4 regions of the Lysinibacillus sp. NPDC056220 genome follow, and region 1 is predicted to be linked to each of the others. Evidence: riboswitches for the same ligand, from Rfam matches in the RefSeq annotation. Region 1 holds a riboswitch; each other region holds the start of a gene.
The links. A riboswitch is a leader RNA that binds a small molecule or an ion and turns the genes downstream of it on or off. The one in region 1 is predicted to bind S-adenosylmethionine.
Positions count from the first base shown of each region.

Region 2: linked by a shared signal. The riboswitch ahead of ACOZBY_RS18190 (methionine ABC transporter ATP-binding protein) and the one ahead of metK (methionine adenosyltransferase) in region 1 are both predicted to bind S-adenosylmethionine.
Region 3: linked by a shared signal. The riboswitch ahead of ACOZBY_RS15605 (cyclase family protein) and the one ahead of metK (methionine adenosyltransferase) in region 1 are both predicted to bind S-adenosylmethionine.
Region 4: linked by a shared signal. The riboswitch ahead of ACOZBY_RS20265 (bifunctional homocysteine S-methyltransferase/methylenetetrahydrofolate reductase) and the one ahead of metK (methionine adenosyltransferase) in region 1 are both predicted to bind S-adenosylmethionine.

Region 1 covers NZ_JBMOXD010000002.1:32,869-38,195, forward strand. Annotated here, with positions in the region: gene pckA (phosphoenolpyruvate carboxykinase (ATP)) at 1-1,109, opposite strand, end outside; SAM riboswitch class I at 1,501-1,619, shown strand; gene metK (methionine adenosyltransferase) at 1,904-3,100, shown strand; gene ACOZBY_RS05265 (gamma carbonic anhydrase family protein) at 3,276-3,788, opposite strand; gene ACOZBY_RS05270 (alpha/beta hydrolase) at 3,923-4,729, shown strand; gene ACOZBY_RS05275 (alanine/glycine:cation symporter family protein) at 4,856-5,327, shown strand, end outside.
Region 2 covers NZ_JBMOXD010000007.1:22,350-27,676, reverse strand. Annotated here, with positions in the region: gene ACOZBY_RS18215 (acyl-CoA dehydrogenase family protein) at 1-19, shown strand, start outside; gene ACOZBY_RS18210 (arsenate reductase family protein) at 206-562, shown strand; gene gcvH (glycine cleavage system protein GcvH) at 644-1,024, shown strand; gene ACOZBY_RS18200 (hypothetical protein) at 1,116-1,457, shown strand; gene ACOZBY_RS18195 (thioredoxin family protein) at 1,473-1,784, shown strand; SAM riboswitch class I at 1,841-1,944, shown strand; gene ACOZBY_RS18190 (methionine ABC transporter ATP-binding protein) at 2,028-3,056, shown strand; gene ACOZBY_RS18185 (methionine ABC transporter permease) at 3,046-3,714, shown strand; gene ACOZBY_RS18180 (MetQ/NlpA family ABC transporter substrate-binding protein) at 3,781-4,632, shown strand; gene ACOZBY_RS18175 (nucleotide sugar dehydrogenase) at 5,300-5,327, shown strand, end outside.
Region 3 covers NZ_JBMOXD010000004.1:180,508-185,834, reverse strand. Annotated here, with positions in the region: gene ACOZBY_RS15630 (erythromycin esterase family protein) at 1-305, opposite strand, end outside; gene ACOZBY_RS15625 (hypothetical protein) at 467-820, opposite strand; gene ACOZBY_RS15620 (DUF2225 domain-containing protein) at 843-1,526, opposite strand; gene ACOZBY_RS15615 (Cof-type HAD-IIB family hydrolase) at 1,851-2,624, shown strand; gene ACOZBY_RS15610 (DedA family protein) at 2,716-3,312, shown strand; gene ACOZBY_RS15605 (cyclase family protein) at 3,342-4,079, opposite strand; SAM riboswitch class I at 4,169-4,275, opposite strand; gene ACOZBY_RS15600 (hypothetical protein) at 4,376-4,777, opposite strand; gene ACOZBY_RS15595 (helix-turn-helix domain-containing protein) at 4,940-5,327, opposite strand, start outside.
Region 4 covers NZ_JBMOXD010000010.1:75,284-80,610, reverse strand. Annotated here, with positions in the region: gene metH (methionine synthase) at 1-1,383, opposite strand, end outside; gene ACOZBY_RS20265 (bifunctional homocysteine S-methyltransferase/methylenetetrahydrofolate reductase) at 1,376-3,223, opposite strand; SAM riboswitch class I at 3,313-3,412, opposite strand; gene ACOZBY_RS20260 (protoporphyrinogen oxidase) at 3,515-4,909, opposite strand; gene ACOZBY_RS20255 (globin-coupled sensor protein) at 5,101-5,327, opposite strand, start outside.

The sequences.
Region 1 (5,327 bases):
CTTAAGAAGTGATACATAGCTTGCTCTTTTGTTAATTTGCTGATAGGAGGTAATACGCCAAACGCATCAGCTGTTAGGAAGATGATTGTTTTTGGATGACCTGCTACAGATGGATCAACAATATTTTCGATGTATTGGATTGGATAAGCTACACGTGTATTTTCTGTTAATGAGCCATCATCATAGTCACAAATACGAGTTTCTGGATCAACAGCTACGTTTTCTAAAACAGAACCGAAGCGGATTGCATTGTAGATTTCTGGTTCTTTCTCAGCAGAAAGGTTGATCGTTTTTGCATAGCAACCCCCCTCAATGTTGAATACTCCATTATCAGACCAACCATGTTCATCGTCACCGATTAGCTTACGGTCTGGATCAGCGGATAATGTCGTTTTACCAGTACCAGATAAACCGAAGAATAATGCTACATCGCCAGCTTCACCAACGTTTGCTGAACAGTGCATAGAAAGGATTCCTTGTTGTGGTAATAAGTAGTTCATAATTCCGAAAATAGATTTTTTCATTTCACCAGCATATTCAGTACCACCAATTAAGATAATTTTCTTTTCAAGTGATACAATGATGAATGTTTCAGAAGCAGTACCGTCAACCGCAGGATCTGCTTTAAAGTTAGGAGCTGAGATGACAGTGAAGTCTGCAACATGCGAAGCTAATTCTTCTTTAGTCGGACGGATAAATAATTGATGAGCGAAAAGGTTGTGCCAAGCGTATTCATTAATCACTTGGATGCTTAATTGTGAATCTTTGTCAGCACCAGCAAAACCTTTGAATACGAATAATTCATCACGTTCTTTTAAATATTTTATTACTTTTACATACAGATTATCGAACACTTCAGAGGAAATTGGTTGATTGACTTTACCCCAGTCAATTTGATCTTTTGTGCTTTCTTCTTCTACTGTATATTTATCTTTAGGTGAACGACCAGTGTATTTGCCAGTTTCTGCACGAACTGCGCCATCTACTGTTAACATTGCCTCACCACGAGAAGTAGCTTTTTCTGCTAATTGTGGTACTGAAAGTTGAACATTAATGTTACCGCCGTTTAATAATTCCTTCAGTTCGTTTGCAATTTCTACTGAATTCATCGATTAAATACCATCCTTTTTTATAGTATTCCCTTGGTTTAGAGGGATTTTTTCTTAATTTCAAAAATAGTATAACACAATGGGTTAAATAATCTATACTAATTAAGAAATTATTTTAGAGTTTTTATTACTTTTCAATAAACTGACAAAAAATAATGTTTTTCGAGTAGAAAACATTCAATGCTACAGTAAATTGTCTAAAATTTGAGCCACACATATGTTACCACAAGAAGCTAGGTATGTTGTAGGGATTAAATTTCTTCTATTTACATCATCACCCAAGTATGAAAATTTTATGGTGATAATTTTGTTCTTCCTTTCTATACAGTAATACATAAGAAAATATTTGACAACGATTGACCTTTTCAGTAACATGAAAATTGAACGGATACTCTTATCCCGAGCTGGTGGAGGGTCAGGCCCTGTGAAACCCGGCAACCTGCATGTATTATTTCACAACATGCGTTGGTGCCAACCTGATGCAAGGGAAAATCCCTTGAACGATAAGAGTGAAAGGTAACGAAGTCATTATTCCTTTCCTCATGTATAGTAACGTGAGAAAAGGATTTTTTTATTGTTAAAAATTAATGTAAAGGTAAGTATATGTAGTTCTTTCCTTATTATAATGACGGGTCTTTCGAAATCCTCGTGTTTTTAAGTAGCAGTTATTTTTTCTCGTAAAGTGAAATGACAACAACAGCGGCTTGAGAGAGTTCAATCCTTAGGAGCGGACTTGACATGGGTAATGAGTACCGTACAAATACTTTTTGTAAGAGTAATAGGAGGAAAACTAAATGACAAACCGTCGACTGTTTACATCAGAAAGTGTAACAGAAGGGCATCCAGATAAAATCTGTGACCAGATTTCGGATGCCATTTTAGATGCTATTTTAGCAGAAGATCCAAATGCACGTGTAGCGTGCGAGACAACTGTAACAACAGGATTAGTATTAGTAGCAGGAGAAATCACTACTTCTACTTATGTAGATATTAAAGGCATTGTACGTGATACTGTGGCGGAAATTGGATACACACGTGGTAAATATGGCTTTGATGCTGAAAACTTAGCAGTACTTGTAGCAATTGGTGAGCAATCTCCAGATATTGCCCAAGGCGTTGACCAAGCTTTAGAGGCCCGTGAGGGTTCTATGACAGATGCAGATATTGAAGCGATTGGTGCAGGAGACCAAGGCTTAATGTTTGGCTATGCATGTAATGAAACACCTGAGTTAATGCCATTACCAATTAGCTTAGCTCATAAATTAGCACGTCGTTTAACAGAAGTTCGTAAATCTGGGGAGTTAGCTTATTTACGCCCAGATGGTAAAACACAAGTAACAATTGAGTATGATGACAATAACGTACCTGTTCGTGTCGATACAATTGTTATTTCAACTCAGCATGATGAAGAAGCAACACTTGAACAAATTCAGGCCGATCTAAAACAATTCGTGATTGCTCCTGTAGTGCCAAGCGAATTATTAGATACAAACACAAAATACTTTATCAATCCAACTGGCCGTTTCGTAATTGGCGGACCAAAAGGAGATGCTGGTTTAACGGGCCGTAAAATCATTGTTGATACATACGGTGGTTATGCACGACATGGTGGTGGTGCATTCTCAGGTAAGGATGCAACAAAAGTAGACCGTTCAGCTGCCTATGCGGCACGTTATGTAGCTAAAAATATTGTAGCAGCTGGTTTAGCAGAACGCGCTGAAGTACAGTTGGCTTATGCAATTGGCGTTGCACAGCCTGTTTCCATTGCTGTAGATACATTTGGTACAGGAAAAGTGACGGAAAGCAAAATTGTAGAATGGGTTCGTGAGCTATTTGATTTACGCCCAGCAGGTATCATTAAAATGCTTGATCTTCGTCGTCCAATTTATAAACAAACTGCAGCTTATGGACACTTTGGTCGTACAGATGTAAACGTCCCATGGGAACAAACTGATAAAGCTGACGCATTACGCATAAAAGCACAGCTGTAAACTATTGTGCTAAAGTGCTGAAGTCTTTAGGAAATTATTCTAATGTATTATGAACAAAAGGGGCTTTTCTGCCCCTTTTGTTTTTTTGCAAAAATACCTCGCCCTTATTCCTTGAACAAATAATGTCATGGAAAGCGAGGAATTTTTTATGAAGGTACAATTTCTTTGTAGGTTTTTATTTTTGTAGAGATTTATAATACTGACCCTTTTCAGCGTATTCACGTACGATACGTTCCATATCCTCTTTATCCTCAGCATTTAATTCTCGTACAACTTTGGCTGGACGTCCTAATGCTAAGCTATTTGGAGGAATGACTTTACCAGGAGGCACTAAACTTCCGGCTCCAATAAATGCACCCTCTCCAATCTCCGCACCGTCTAAAATAATGGAGCCCATTCCGATTAAGGCTTTTTTTCGAATGGTACAGCTATGTAAAGTTACTTGGTGTCCTACTGTGACCTCATCTTCAATAATGAGTGGAAACTTAGGACTTTGATGTAAGCAGCAAAGATCTTGTATACTTACTCGTTTACCTATTATTGTTGGGGAAACATCGCCGCGGATCACGGTATTGAACCAAATAGTTGTTTCAGCTCCAATAGTTACGTCTCCAGTAATGGTTGCGTAATCGGCAATAAAAACAGATGGATCGATCGTTGGTGTTTTATCTTTGAATGGATAAATCATGAGAATCGCCTCTTTTCTTTTTGTAGATATAGTATTATCGTATCAAATACGCAACTTTAAGGAAATATAAAATTAAAATGAGCTGTTATTTCGATATAATCAAAGTGTAATTATTTTTTAGGAGGACTATGTAAATGTGGAAATGGGAAGCTGATGGACAAGCAAAGGCTGTGATTGCTATTCTTCATGGTGCTTATGAAAACCACCGTTGGTATGCATGGCTGATAGAAAAATTAAGATTGGAAGGCTTCCACATAGTCATGGGAGATTTACCGAATCATGGTGTCAATGCAAGATTTGCCCGTGTCCATGATGAGGACTTCAAATTGTACAATAAATATACAAGAAATTTGATTGAGAATGCATTTTCATATAATTTACCAACCTTTGTAATAGGACATGGACTAGGCGCTACTTTAGTTCTTCATACAATGCAAAAGAAAAAGTATGAGTGTGCAGGTATTATTTTGACATCACCATGGCTGCAATTGAAGCTATTACCAGGTAAATTATCAAATGCTTTAACAAGCCTGAGTGCATTAACAGCAAATGTAAAATTGACACATGACCTGACATTTGAAAAATTGACGCGTAGCGTAGAGGGTAGAGAAGAAATGAAGGATGATATACCATTTATGTCTGTAGTTTCGGTGAAATGGTATCGTGAGCTTCAGCAGATGATGAGAAATTTAGTTATGCTACCTAAGGACGAATTTCCTAATATGCCTATGTTAATTATGACAGCTGAAAAAGATAAAATTACGGAAACTCGACAAATGCGTAATTGGCTTCATCAACAAGAGTTAACGGAATTTCAATTTAAAGAATGGGCAAATTGTTATCACAATTTATTTCATGAAGTAGAGCGTGAAGAGATTTTTATGTACATTCGAGATTTTATCAATAATGCTCTTAGACGAATTGGATATATAATAAAATAGTTTCGATCCCTTCTAAATAGTAGGATACTTACTTAATTATTGTTACTTGAATATAATATTGTAATTTTCTGAAAAGTGTAATAATATAGTGACTTAAAGTAAGGTAATTCAAATTGGAGGGGTAAGATGGATGTAGTTGTTGGTAAAATGAATGACATATTATGGGGACCTTGGTTTATTTATGGTATTTTATTGATTGGGCTTTTTTTCTCAGTCATTACAAGGTTCCTGCAAGTAAGGCATATTAAAGATATGTTCGTGCTAATGTTTAAAGGGGAGAAATCAGAAAAGGGGATTTCCTCCTTCCAAGCAATGTCTATCGCTCTATCGGGTCGTGTAGGTACAGGGAATATCGCCGGTACTGCAACAGCTATTGGGATGGGGGGACCTGGTGCTGTCTTTTGGATGTGGGCAATTGCTTTCATTGGTGCGGCAACCGCATATGTAGAGTCTACTTTAGCGCAAATCTATAAAGAAGAGAAGGATACTGAATACCGTGGTGGACCGGCCTATTACATAGAAAAAGGAATGGGTCAAAAATGGTTTGCAGTGATTTTCGCTGTAGCTGCTTTAATTGCTATGCTTATACTTATGCCAG
Region 2 (5,327 bases), on a different contig from region 1:
AGAAAAATATATCGTTTAATCGTAGGAAAATGCTAGCTATCCGTAAGTGGGTAGCTAGTTTTTTATTGTGCCAAATAAATTATTTGTCAAAGTAACGGATAAAAATACAAAATGGATGGATAGACTTACGGAAATGAGCGAAGTTCCACCATTCTCGATGATTATGATGGTATACTACAGAAAAAGACAGCAAAGGAGCATTTTAATGACGATTCAATTTTTCCATTATCCCAAATGTACAACATGTAAAAAAGCGCAAAAGTGGTTAAATGATCATGACGTTTCCTATGAAGAGGTACATATCGTAGAGCAGCCGCCAACAAAGGATGAAATAACAGCTTTATGGCAAGTCAGTGGTCTTCCTTTGAAGAAGTTTTTTAATACTTCAGGCATGAAATATCGTGACCTTGGTTTGAAGGACAAGCTAGCTGATATGACTGAGGAAGAACAGCTTGAGCTACTTGCTTCGGATGGGATGTTAATAAAACGTCCACTCGTAACAGATGGAAAAAAAGTAACTTTAGGGTTTAAAGAATCCGATTTTGAGCAAGCTTGGATATAGCCGTTTTTATTCTTGTTTTTATAGGAGAAGTATGGCACACTGAAAGTGAATATATTACATAATTATGGAGGGGTTTTTTGCATGAGCACACCGAAAGACTTACGTTACTCTGAAGAGCATGAATGGGTTAAAGTAGAAGATGGAAAAGTACGTATTGGTATTACGCACTTCGCACAATCTGAATTAGGAGATATCGTTTTCGTTGAGCTTCCACAAGTTGGCGATGAAATCAAAACGGATGATCCATTCGGTAGCGTAGAATCAGTAAAAACTGTTTCTGAATTATATGCACCAATCTCAGGTACTGTAGTTGAAGTTAATGCAGATTTAGAAGATAGCCCAGAATTCGTTAATGAATCACCATATGAAAAAGCATGGATGATCGTCGTAGAGCCTGCTGATGCATCAGAAGTTGATAAACTTATGACAGCAGAACAATACGAAGAGATGACAGCAGAATAAGACAAGCCATAATCAAAAAACGTCGGAAACTACCGGCGTTTTTTATTATATAATAACGTATAAGTGGGAATGTCTAAATGGAGGTGGCGTAATGTTCGATGGGAAATGCTTGATAGTAGAAGGACGCTCAGATAAGCTACAAATTGAGCCAATTTTAAACGAGAATGTTACAATACTATGTACGAATGGAACAATTGGTGTGCATCAATTAGAAGAGCTAATCGATCCCTATGAGGGCTATGAGCTATTTACCTTTTTTGATGCCGATACTTCAGGCGATAAGCTACGTGCATTAATGGACAGACATTATCCTGAAGCGGAGCATTTACGGACAATGCCAACATATAAGGAAGTAGAAACGACACCTAGAAAAGTGTTAGCCATGATTTTACTTCGTGCGCATTTCTCAATCCATAATGAATATATTTTGTAAGGTTGCGTGAACTAAATGGAAGAATGGTCGAAAGAGCAGTGGGAAACGGCATTACAGTCCGGAGAAAAAGCTGCGTTTTATTTATATACACCGATGTGCGGTACTTGTGCAGTGGCATCGAAAATGATGTCAATTGTAGAACAACTATTACCTCACCTAAAGCTAGGGAAAGCAAATATTAATTTTTTGGAGCAAATTGCTTTTGAGCATCAAATTGAAAGCGTTCCGTGCTTACTTGTTTGTGACGGTGGCAAAGTGACAGAAAAGATTTATGCTTTTCAATCCGTACCTTTTTTGTACGAATTGTTAAAAAAATCAATTGACTGAACTTTATTAGCGTGGTAAAGTAACAAATATATTACTAAAACATTAAATATATCGAACTCTTATGAAGAGCGGCGGAGGGAAGTGCCCTATGAAGCCCGGCAACCATCACATAGTGAAAAGGTGCCAAATCACCCAAAGATTTTTCTTTGAAAGATGAGAGAACGGTTCAACGTATAATACGTGACCCCTTCTACTTGTCTATAAGTGGAGGGGTTTTTTTATATAAGAAAAGGAGTATTCGCTATGATACAGCTTCAAAATATAACGAAGAAATACAAAACAGCAAATGGCGAATTAACGGCAGTCAAAGATGTTAACCTGACTATTAATAAGGGTGAAATTTTTGGCATTATCGGCTATAGTGGCGCTGGTAAAAGTACGATGATTCGTTTACTTAATGGCTTAGAGAAACCAACAACAGGAACAGTAACAGTGAACAATCAGGCTTTTTCATCGATTAAAGGTCAAAAGCTTAGAGCAGCTAGACAAAAGGTTAGTATGATTTTTCAACATTTCAACCTACTTTGGTCACGAACAGTTGCAGAAAACATTGCCTTCCCATTAGAAATCGCAGGTGTATCAAAAGCTCAACGTGAGGCACGGGTGAAGGAATTGATAGCACTTGTTGGCCTAGAAGGTCGTGATCAAGCATATCCATCACAGCTCTCTGGTGGACAAAAGCAACGTGTAGGGATTGCGCGAGCATTAGCCAATAATCCAGAGGTTTTACTATGTGATGAGGCTACATCTGCTCTAGACCCTGAGACAACAGATGCCATTCTTGATTTACTGGTGGATATTAATGAACGTTTAGGGTTAACGATTGTCCTCATTACTCATGAAATGCATGTCATCCGCAAGATTTGTCATCGTGTAGCAGTGATGGAGGCAGGCGAAATTGTAGAGCGTGGAGAAGTATTGCAAGTTTTCCAGGCTCCTCAGGCTGCCATTACTAAGAAATTTGTAGCGCAAATTACCAATACAAAGGAAACACAGGATACAGTAGAACAAATCAAAGCAAATTATCCAACTGGACAACTTGTCAAATTGATTTTTGTTGGTGAAAAAACAGAACAGCCAGTTATTTCACATCTAGTAAAGCAATTCGATGTGGAAGTAAGCATTGTACATGGGAATATTTCGCAAACCAAAAATGGTGCATATGGTACTCTCATTGTGCAAATTGATGGGTCGAAAGCAAACGTGACTGAAGCCTTAAGCTATTTAAATACAGTGGAAGTGCAAACGGAGGTGATTGCAGATGCTAACTAATCTCTTTCCGAATGTAGACTGGGATAGCATGTGGCAGGCTACATATGAAACATTATATATGACGGCCATTTCAACAGTTATTACATTTATTCTAGGGTTAGCCATTGGGATTGTTCTGTTTTTAACTAGTCCGAATCAGTTATGGGCTAATAAAATTGTTAGTTTTTTAACAGGGTCACTCGTTAATATATTCCGTTCTATTCCATTTATCGTGTTAATTATTTTATTAATTCCATTTACTAAGTTTTTACTTGGTACAATCCGTGGAGCCAATGCTGCTTTACCTGCTTTAATTATCGGTGCGGCTCCGTTCTATGCGCGTATGGTATTAATTGCGCTACGAGAAATTGATAAGGGTGTTATTGAAGCAGCTCGTTCAATGGGGGCTAAAACAGCCACAATTATTTGGAAAGTACTGATCCCTGAATCATTACCAGCACTCATTTCGGGTATTACTGTTACGGCTGTAGCACTTGTCGGTTATACAGCAATGGCAGGGATAATCGGTGCAGGGGGTCTCGGGAACTTAGCCTTCCTAGACGGTTTCCAAAGAAATCGCCAAGATGTGACATTAATGGCAACTATTTTGATCTTAGTAGTAGTCTTTATCATCCAATGGATAGGTGATTTCATTACAGAAAAAATTGATAAACGTTAATAAAACTGAGGTTATTCCGGTTCTTACCGCTAACATATTTTCATTAAAATAAAGGGAGTGTCATACATGAAAAAGTTATTAACAGGATTATTTTTATCAATACTTGTACTAGCATTAGCAGCTTGCGGTACTGATAAAAAAGAGGATTCAAATGCAGCATCTGGTGATAAAACAGATAGTAAAGAAAACGTTACTTTAACAGTGGGAGCTTCTAATACACCACATGCAGTAATTTTAGATAAAGCAAAACCGATTTTAGCTGAGAAAGGTATTGACCTTAAAGTAGAAACATATACAGACTATGTGCTACCAAACCAAGATTTAGAATCAAAAGAGTTGGATGCAAATTACTTCCAACATATTCCGTATTTAGAGTTGCAAATTAAAGACAATGGCTATGATTTCGTCAATGCTGGTGGTGTTCATATTGAGCCAATTGGTATTTACTCTAAAAAGTATAAGTCTTTAGAAGACCTTCCAGAAGGCGCAACAATCTTACTTTCTAACTCGGTATCAGACCACGGTCGTATGCTGTCATTATTAGAAGCTAAGGGCTTAATTAAATTAAAAGATGGTATTGATAAAACAGCAGCAGAAATTAAGGATATAGAAGAGAATCCTAAAAACTTTAAATTTGATGCGAATACAGCACCAGAAATGCTTGTACAAATGTACGAAAACAATGAAGGGGACGCAGTACTTATCAACTCTAACTTTGCTATTGATAATGGCTTAAACCCTATTGAAGATGCTATTTCTCTTGAAGACAAAGAGTCACCATACGTTAACATCATCGCAGTACGTGCTGGAGATGAATCAAGACCTGAAATTAAAACATTATTAGAAGTATTAACTTCTAAAGAAATCCAAGACTTTATCTTAGAAGAATGGAAAGGTGCAGTAGTACCTGTTCAATAATCTACAAAAAAGGGTACGTAAGTATTGAGTTACTTACGTACTCTTTTCTTTTGAGGTTGCTTACCTGCTTTTAATAGTGATTATCGATAGGATGTCGATTTCCGTGGAAATAAAAATAGCTATATCAAGTATTTAAAAGCTCCTATAATCCCCTGTTCTACATGTTTGTCTAATCCCTCCAGTATCGGTGAAAGCCAATGCTGTGAGGGATTTTTAGCAACTTCCTGAAAAGGAAAAATGTTAATTCCTATTTATTAACATTCTTCAGTGTTGCCTAGCATCTTTTTCGTTTACGCTTAATAAGTGACTCTGAATATATTTGTTAAATATCTTAATAATTAATGAATTATTTTGTTGTGTATGTGAAAAAAAGTAGGTGTTTTTTCGTGAGTAAAGAAATTATTTAGAAATTGTTTAGTTACGAGTAGTACTATATAATTGTTAGAAAAGTTTTTTTGTGAAATTTGGATTTTATTAATCTATTTTGACTAAAAAAATCATACTAAAGTATGTGGAGAAGAAAGGGGTTTGTACAGAATGGCGATGAGGAAAAGAAATAACCTATTACGTTGCAAAATACTCGATATGACTAAATATTGAGGATGAATAGATAACGGAAAAATGGCGATAAAAATTACATGTAAGTTTAGCCAAAGGAGTTATTGTTATGACGATAAACACGAAATCGATGAGCT
Region 3 (5,327 bases), on a different contig from region 1:
AAAACAATGCGTTTATCGTGTAATATCGGCTTGAGCATCTCTAAATCCTCGAATTTATTAGAAGGGATTTTTTGCGAACTAGCTGGCTCTGGCTCAATGGAAGTCAAGCTGTAAGCATGATCATTCATCCATTTTTTCCAATCCTCTAATGTTTCAGTAGTAGTTCTAGCCTGTTGAACCACTCCGTATTTTTCCTGCTCCTTTAACGCAGGGGTAGCCGCTGAAGCACTTGCTATACCACTAAATACGATTAAGCCTGTCAGTGCTGTGTTTAATAAAGCTTTCCATTTTCTATAACTTTTCATTAAGAATCAGCCCTTTTCTTTATGTTAATCTCCTAAGTATAAGGGGCTAAGTTTAAAGCATAGGAGAAGTTTGTTTAAATTTTGTTTAAATTTGGACTGATTATAAAAAAGAAAGCATCTCCATTTGTAAGGCAAGAAATACAAATGGGGATGCTCAATAGCTATTTATAATGATACGTACTAGCTCTAACATGGTTACGTTGAATTTGGTTAAACCATGCCCGATCCTTTTCCTCTTGATTTAGGGTGCCAATAATAGAGGAGGAGCAGCTCACGCAAATTTTCGCTTGAGTAATTTGTCCACATCTTTCACAAGGTGCTCCTAAATTTGGGAAAATGGAATTTTTTAATTTTCCGGCTTTGACCCATTTGTACAGTAGCTCAGATGATACACCTGTCAAAGTCACGACCTCTTCGTTTGTTAAATAACGATTATTTTTTCTTAATAAAAAGTGATGTAGCTCTGAAAAGATATCCTCTTCTCTCACATCTATCTTTTTTTGAAATAGCAACATAACTAGTCATCTCCTCGATACATCAATGAATGCTTTCATTAACTGTTATAGGTTGTTCATCATATTTATAATTTTCCCAACGATTACGTGCTAGCTTTCGATATTTTGGCGAGACGTTCCTATCAGCAATTAACCTTGAAAATCCTTTTTTAGCTTCTGTCATATCACCAAGTCGGAGGCTTAGCTCGGCATGTAAAAATTGAATTCGCTCTCCACCTTCCTGATTAGAAGCAAATGATTTACTGTAAAAATCTCTAGCGGCAAAAAGGTAGCGTTTTTCTGATTCTTCATCGTTTTTTATACGATATAACCAGGCAATTTTTAAGGCGAAATTAGCCATCAAAAGCGATTCTTCCATTGATGCGCGAGATACTAAGTAAGCAAGCTTAAAGCTTATAATGGCATCATCGATTGTACGCTCTTGACAGATACTCATAGGTTTCTGTAGCTCTTTAATGTATAGTTCATCTATAAGCTGCATGAAAGGTCCGTATGTACGTGTCATGGATTTATGGAAGGCAAAGCCACAATGTGGGCACACGGCAACTTCATACAGCAAAGGGTTAAGACCATCATAGACGGGCATGAAATCTGTTTGTTCCTCGATAATTTTATATCGATTTGGGCGTACTTTATACGTTGTAAAATGCTTTTTGCAAAATTTACAATCTACGCTACTTTCATAGTAGTAGATGTTAAATGCCATAAGAATCAACTCCTTTGCATGCTCAATAATATTATTTCTTTTGTTCTATTTATACGTAATCAATAATCGTTCAATGTATTTAATTCATTATCTTCCATTTTAACAATTCTGTGTTCTTTGGTATACTCCTTTGGAATTATAAAATTAAAAATAATACTCGTTTTTTTAGTTAAATATCATTAGAAATGTGCTTGTAATAGTATTTATCGGTGTAGTTAAAGTAAGTTATATAGTTACCGAAAAGTTTGTCGAATTATGTACAATTTATTTAATGGACGGTTCGAATTGTATAGTTCAAAAGTTTACTATGAGAGGGTGGAGCAGATGACGTATAAAATAGTATTTTTTGATGTGGATGGTACACTAATCAATTATGAGAATGGTGCTGTGGAGGAAAGTACGAGGCAGGCTATTCGACTATTACAGGAAAAGGGAATCTATCTTGTGGCTGCGACAGGAAGACCGTTGTCCATGTGTGAAGAGCTGAAAAATTTAGGGATTGAAACCTTTATTACAGCGAATGGGGCATATGTGAAACACAAGGATGTTGTGATACATAAAATTCCGATTGAGAAGGGCATTGTTCAAAATGTTCAAGCTTTTGCACAGCAACATCAGCATTCCTTAACATTTTTTACAGAACAACTTACGATGAATGATATACAAAATCCATTAGCCTTAAGCGCGATGCAAGAGACATTGTCTTTATGTGATTTTCCAGTTAGAAAAGAAAGCATTATGGATGAAGAGGTTTTTCTTATGTGCCTTTATGCTGATGAACAGGCTGAAAAAAGATTAGCTCGTCAATTTTCGAATATATTACGGCAACGATGGCATCCTTATATTGTGAATGTTTTACAGCAAGATGTGTCCAAGTCGATAGCCGTAAAGGCTGTACTTGATTATTTTGAGATTAATGCTAAGGATGCCATAGCTTTTGGAGATGGAGAGAATGATATAGATATGCTAGAGCTGGTTGGCCTTGGGGTAGCTATGGGGAATGGGAGCCAAGCTCTAAAAAATGTTGCAGATTTTGTTACAAAGAAATCCATTGAAGGCGGCATAGATTTTGCTTTACGAAAGCTGCACATTATTTAACGACATGGAAAGGAAGTAAAGTGGAGGCTTGAGAGACTCTTTTGGTATACAGTTATGAGTATATAGAACAATGTATTAGGTGGGATGAAAAATGGCGCAGCATGTGCAATCTCTAATTGAACATTACGGGTATTTTGGCATCATCGTGATCCTAATTGGAGGCATTGTTGGGTTGCCACTTCCCGATGAAGTATTTTTAACTTATGTAGGCTATAGTGTTTATCGAGAAAGCCTTGGACATATCCCAGCTTTAGTAAGTGCTCTGATTGGCGCAATGGGGGGGATTACTTTAAGCTACTATATCGGCCGTCGATTTGGCTTACCGCTCTTGCAGAAATATGGGCCAAAGATTCATATAACTGAGCAAAAAATTGAATTTACTAAAAAAATGTTTATGAAAGTGGGGCCTTTTTTATTAATTGCTGGCTATTTTATTCCTGGTGTACGCCATCTAACAGCCTATATCGCCGCTATTAATAATTATCCATATAGGAAATTCGCTTTCTTTGCTTATACAGGGGCATTTATATGGACTTTTACATTTATAACCTTAGGAAAAGTGCTAGGAGAGAAATGGCGATTCGTCGGTTACTATTTATCTCATTACAGTATGTACGTCATCTTGCTGTTTGTCCTAGTCATGTTAATTGTTTATTATTTATTTAAAAAAAGAAACGTACAAAAGTAAAAGTCAGTAGGATTCCTACCGACTTTTTGTTATGGCAAGATGGCAAATGAACGTACAGGGAATCCAGATGCTTTTTCAGGCTTGGGTACTATATTAAAAATAATAGCACCTTTAGGAGGTAGCTTGTCTAAATTAGTCATGAGCTCAATTTGATAAGTGTCTTGATTGAGGACAAAATATTCACCAACTAATTGGCCACTTTGACGAAAATCAGTGGCAGAATCAGTATCAAAAGTTTCATGACCTATTGCACTTACTTTACGTTCCTTGAATAGAAATTGTAAGGCCTCCAAGCCCCAACCTGGGAGATGATTATCTCCATTGACATCTTTATTACTAAATGCCTCTTTATCTGGCCAACGCTTACTCCAATCTGTTCGCAGTGCCACAAATGTACCTTCTTCAATCTGTCCATAGTGTGTCTCGAATTCTAGAATATCTTGTACACTGAGCGTAAAGTCATGATTACTAGCAGCCTCCTGTGATTTATCAATGACGATAAGCGGAAGAACAAGCTCCTTTAGTGCTAATTCATCTATAAATCGAGTATCTCTTACAAAGTGAATGGGTGGGTCAATATGTGTTCCATATTGTCCAGGAAAAGAAAACTGCTGTGCAAAAAATCCATCATCATGCGAGAATAATGTTTCAAATTTAGCATCTTCAAACATGAAAAAATGAGGTGAGTCTGGGCCGAAGGTATGTGTCAAATCGACCCATTGTTTTGATTTTAGTAAGTGCAATGCTTGTAAAAGTTCGTTAGACATTAAATTCCCTGCTTTCTAAAAGTAGTAGTCAATAAAAAAAGAGTCCTCAATCGAAGAGGACTCCCGGAATCAAACATAGGTAGTGCGTCTTCTCATCTTTCAGGCTTAAATTTTGCCAATAGGAATTAGCACCATACTGCTTGAGCTGGTTGCTGAGACTTCATCGGGCCGATCCCTCCGTCTCTCTAGATAAGAAATAGGATATAAGAATTTTCAGAAATAATAGTATAAATACTTTAACATATATTTTTATAGTTTACAACTTTGATAGGATTACAGGGTTAAAATTAATTTACTTACCAATTCAAAATTAACGTTACTCGACAGCAGGCACTATCCATAAGCTGTATTCTAAAATTATCTGGTGTATAGTTGGTTTCAAATTTTGTAGTAATGCCTGTGGATGTAATTAATTTTTCGACCTCTGTTTTATTTGAAAGCTGTGCAGCATTCTTTAAGTCATGTGCAAATTGTTGAGAACTATCAATTTTATCTGTAAGTAATTGTGCCTGCTGCATAATCGTCTTTATCCGCGTAGCTGAAGATATTAATTTTTGTGTATCAACAGGGGGAAAGGGACTATTACTAGTCGGCATTGCTAAATGTTGTGAAAAGTTTCTAGCTGCAAGTTGATGGTCTGTCGATGGTATCGGGTAATGGTAGGGGTGAATAAAATAAGGATAAGGATTATAATACAAATCAATTCCTCCTAGCCAGAAGCTGATATCTTATCTTATGTATCATGATCTTTTTAGGTGTTTGAATAACGCCATTCCTGTACTGAAGTGTTAATATACTATGCTGAATGGTATGCCACACAAACTAAAAAAGGAAGCGATGGCGCGCTTCCCTTTTGTTCTTTAGCCAAGAACGTTTAATACATCATCTATTTTTTTGCTATGTGACAGGATTCCATAATTCATCCACGTTAAAAAATCCACCTCATAGACACAGTTTCTTTTAACAGCCCTTAGGTTTTTCCACATAGAGGATGTTAAAATAGTACGCTCTTCATTCTCATAAATGGAGTGTTGCTTGTCGAAGGTGATAAACAAATGATCAGCGTCTAGTTGTTGCAGCTGATTTGAAGTCAGATGAGCTTTACGCTGATTAAGCGGTATTTTCCACACCAATGGATCAGGCGTTAAGCCTAAGTCACGGTATAGAATTGGCCCTGTATAACCGCAATCAGGGCCAGCATACAGTGTAATGCCAATGGCTGAAATGCGAAGAAATGCCACACTTTGT
Region 4 (5,327 bases), on a different contig from region 1:
TGTTCCCACAACTAACGAGGCACCATACTTTTTCACTAATGGCAATACTGCATCAAATCGTTCTTCGCCATCTTCTAGATTAATAGAGTTAATGATGGCCTTTCCTTGCGAAAATTTGAGTGCCTCTTCAATAACCTTTTCGTCTGTGGAATCAATAACAAGTGGAACCTTCACTTTTTTTACGACCTCCTGCATAAAGCCACGGATATCTGCTAATTCATCCCGATCTGGGTTCGCTAAACAAATATCTATGACATGTGCGCCGTTTTTCACTTGCGCCCTTGCAATCTCAGCCGCTTCCTCAAACTTTCCATCAATAATTAAGTTTTTAAATTTGCGGGAACCAATAACATTTGTTCTTTCCCCAATAAATAACGGACGCATAGAATCATCGTATAGAAGTGGCTCGATCCCTGATACTACGTGACCATGCGTTTTTTCTGGTAGCTGACGAGGCTTTTCATCCTTTAAAGCTTCACGAATGGCCGCAATATGTGCTGGAGTTGTACCACAGCATCCACCTACAATATTGAGCCAACCTTTTTCTGCAAATCCTTTTAATTTTTGCGATAAAGATTCTGGAGACTCATGATAACATCCTTCCTCATCCGGTAAGCCTGCATTCGGATAACAGCTAATATACCCTGTTGACAGCTCTGCTAACGAGCGTATATGATCCGTCATAAATTCCGGTCCCGTTGCACAGTTTAAGCCCACTGATAGTGGTTGAATATGCTCGATGGAAATATAAAAAGCATCAATGGTTTGTCCTGCAAGAGTAGTACCCATAGGCTCAATCGTTCCAGAAATCATAACAGGTAGCTCTTTGCCAGTTTTCTCGAAAGCACGCGTTACCCCAAGGGTACCTGCTTTCACATTTAACATATCCTGACTTGTCTCTAGTAAAAGCACATCTGCCCCTGCTTCAATCAATGCCTTTGCTTGTACATAAAAATTTTCTTCTAATTCATCAAATGTAATACCACCTGTTACGGATAGTGTTTTAGTTGTTGGACCCATTGCACCAGCAACAAAGCGGGGCCAATCAGAAGTAGAATAATTATCTACTGCTTGGCGAGCAATCTCGACTGCACGTTTATTAATTTCCTCCGCTTTTGCACCCAGACTATATTCATTTAATACAAGTGGTGTTCCACCGAATGTATTCGTACAAATAATATCTGCTCCTGCCTCTAAGTATTTATGATGTATTTTTTCAATGACATCAGGTCTAGTTAGCACTAGATTTTCATTACACCCATCTAGCTCCTCCCCGCCAAAATCATCTGCTGTTAAGTTTTCATTTTGCAGCATTGTTCCCATCGCGCCATCAAGAATTAATATTCGTTTATCAAGTTGTTCTTCAATTAAGTGCTTAGCCATTTATACTTACCCCTTTTTTCTGTTCATCCAATTGCTCTATATATTTCATTAACTCTAATGTCACATCGTAGCGTAAAAATGGTGTAATGAGGTAAATTCCATTGAAATATTGCGCAGCCACTTCTACTAATTCCTTGGCAATTGCAATACCTTCAAGTGTGGCGCGTTCCTTATCTTCACCACATGCTTTCATTCTTGCTAAAGCATCTTCAGATAATTTAATACCTGGCACCTCATGATGTAAAAATTCAGCACTTTTATAACTCGTAACGGGCATAATACCAATATAAATCGGTGCTTGTAAATGCTTGGTTGCTTCATAAATTTCTATCATTTTTTCCTTCGTATACACAGGCTGTGAAATGAAGTAGTCTGCCCCATGCTCAATCTTTTTTTCTAAGCGTGCAACAGCACGATCTAAAACACGAACATTTGGGTTAAATGCAGCAGCCACAGAGAAATTTGCCTTTTTTCGGAGTGGTTTCCCTGAGAAAGAGACTCCCTCATTTAATTGTTTAATTAATTGGATAAGCTCCATCGAGGAGACATCATATACACTGGTGGCACCAGGAAAGTCTCCAACCTTCGTTGGGTCACCCGTAACAGCTAACACATCATGAATCCCTAATGCATTTAAGCCCATTAAATGCGATTGCAGGCCAATTAAATTACGATCTCGACAGGTAATATGAGTAAGAGGGCGTACACCATTCGTACTTTTCAATAAGGCACCCATTGCAATATTGCTAATACGTGGGGATGCCAATGAATTGTCTGCCATCATCACTACATCGGCACCTGCCTCATATAGTTGTTTGGCCCCTTCAAGAAATCCTTCTATTTCTAAGTGTCTAGGCGTATCCAACTCCACGATGACCGAGCGCTCACGTTTTACTTTTTCATGAAGTGGTTCATACTTAGCTGGCTCTGCATCACGAACAATCTCAATCTTTGCAGGTTTCGCATACTTTTCACTAACTGGTGATAGCTCCTCTAAATACTTCTTTGCGGCTGCAATATGCTTTGGTGTCGTACCACAACACCCCCCAATTAAGCGTACCCCTTGATCACGCAGCTCGACAGCAGCGCGACCAAAATAATCAGCCTCCGACTCATAAACAACACGCCCATCCTCTAAATCTAATAACGAAGCATTTGGATAGGCCGACATAAACGCCTTTTCTGGAAGTTCTACACCCTCAAAGGCTTGAATCGTATGATATGGACCTAGACGGCAATTGACACCTACTATATCTGCACCAAGAATCTCTAGCTCATGTAGTGCAATATTTAGAGACATACCATTTTGTAAAACACCAGGCTCATGCATAGATACTTGAGCAATTATCGGTATATTAGTTTTGGCGCGTAGCATTTTTAATGTTGCTGTTAATTCTTCAAAATCGTAATAGGTTTCGAGTAAAAGGCCATCTGGATTCCCTGCAAGTAGCACACTTGCCTGTTCTTCAACGGTCTTTAAAATGTCATTTAATGTGGCATCGCTTTTACGAATACCACGAATACCACCTATTGTTCCTAAAACAAATTGACCGCCATCTGCTGCTGCTCGCTTGGCAATAGTAATAGCTGCTTCATTAAATCGTTGGACACTCGATTCTAGTCCATAGCGAGCTAATTTAATGGCATTGGCACCGTATGTATTCGTTTGAATGATATCAGCACCAGCTGCAATGTACTCTCTATGAATCTTTTCAATTAATTCAGGTCTTTGAACATTCATTTCCTCATGGCAATACTCCAATCCATAGCCATACAACACTGTGCCTATTGCACCATCTGCCGTCAATACATGTGTTTTTAACCTTTCCAGCAATCCCATAAATCTAGCCTCTCTTCCTCTATCTCTGTATAATAAAAAGCCTTCTTTTATATAAAAAGAAGGCTTTAACGACTCATCATTATTGTTCCTTCTCATCTTCGACTCAACGGTCTTCTGGATTTAGCACCTGACAAAAAGTTGGTTGCTGAAGCTTCAATGGGCCAGTCCCTCTGCTTCTCTTGATAAGAATTATTAAGTATGAATTTTTTAAATAATTAAAAGAATCATATCGTTTACAGACGTATGAGTCAAGACTATTTCTCACAACAAAGAATTTTTCCGCTTAAAAACTTAAAGATTGGATAGTTCTTCCGCAAGCTCTTCACCAATTTTTTTCCCATTTTGAATGCAAGCACCAATACCTACTCCAAAATAAGAGCAACCTGCTATCGATAAATTCGGGTAGTTTTCATTTAGCTCTAGTAATAAGCCTTGCAGCGCTTCACGATGTGCTAAGTCATATTTAGGCATTTGATCAATCCACTTTGTAACATTCACAACGGTTGGTTTTTCATCGATTCCTAGGCTTTTTCGAACATCTTCTAAAGCAACCGCTGCCAATTCATCATCAGTCATATCACGTAACTGCTCATACGCCGGATTTATACTCTTATAGAATAGGCGCACAAGTAATTGATTGTTTTTCGATGTATGCTTCCACTTACGACTCGTCCAAGTTGCTGCATTACAAGTGACATCAGAATTATGAGATACAATATAGCCTGTACCATCCGCTGGTAAGTTTGCATCAGGCACATCAAAGCCCAGATAAATGGTAATAGCTGACGCTGTAGTAAACTGATTAAAATAATGTGTTAAGGAGTCGTCCTGCAATATACTTTGGACTGCCTCATTTGGTAGTGCTAGAACAACATAATCTGCCTCAATGTTTTGACCACTTGTTAAGGAAATCAAATAGTGGTTCTCCATTTTTTTGACCTGACTTGTGGCTACACCTTTAATGATGTCTACATCTGTTAATGTTTGCTCTAATCGCTCAATTAAAGAGGATAATCCATTTTGAAATGAAATAAATTTTTTATTAGCTGCTTTAACAAATTGCTCACGATTCGCATCAAAACCTTTTATGATACTTCCATATTCATTTTTATAGTCAATTAAATACGGTAAAGTGGAGGCAATAGAAAGCTGGTGTAAATCACCAGAATAGACACCTGCTAGAACTGGTGCAATTTGATTTTCCACTAGCTCTTCACCAAGGTAATAAGTTAGAAATTCCCCTATCGAGCTTTCTTTTGTAAAGCCTGCATTGGGTAAAGTTAAATCTTTTAAAGCTTCTTGTTTGGCCTGATCAGAGATAAGTGTGCTTTCTTCAAGTGATGCCACACTCATAGGTATACCGAAAGTAGAATCCGCTGGGATGGCGTGCAGCTCGTTATTTGTATAAATATAGGATATACCTGTTTCGTTGTAAACGAGATGATCTTCAAAATCTAGCTCCTGCACTAGCTCCATTACACCTTTATGGCGAGCTACAATAGAATCAGCACCAGTTTCCATAATAAAACCTTGTTCATAGGCTGAATATAATTTACCACCTAAATATGTATTTTTTTCTACGAGCACTAGCTGAACATCTAAATTTTTTTCCTTCACTTGACGTTGTAGATAATGCATTGTGCATAACCCAGTAATACCGCCACCTAATACAACAACTGTTTTCATAGTAAACCGCCCCTATTTTTAGTTCTGTCTACAGTATAAACTTATTTTCATTGAAAATTACGTTAAACCCTTTACAAATTTAGCAAAAATAGAGCTATCTCAACCGTGAGATAACTCTAGCTCAAAAGAATGATACTTACTAAACACACATTACAATGAGTACTATAGTGTTAAATATTGTTACTAGTGGTCTAGCTTTTTAAATTTTGGGCAAAGCTAGCTAATTTTTCTGCTGAGTTCGTTACTTCAGTAAAAGAAGTACCCAACCCACTTAATATACCTGCAATTGCTTGTATTTTCGTCGCCATGCAATCATTTTGATCTTTTGCTTCTGTCATTGCACCTACTATATTTGTAAATTGACCTTCCGTGTGTAACATATTATCCTCACCAGATGCCACCTCATCTTGGATATTAA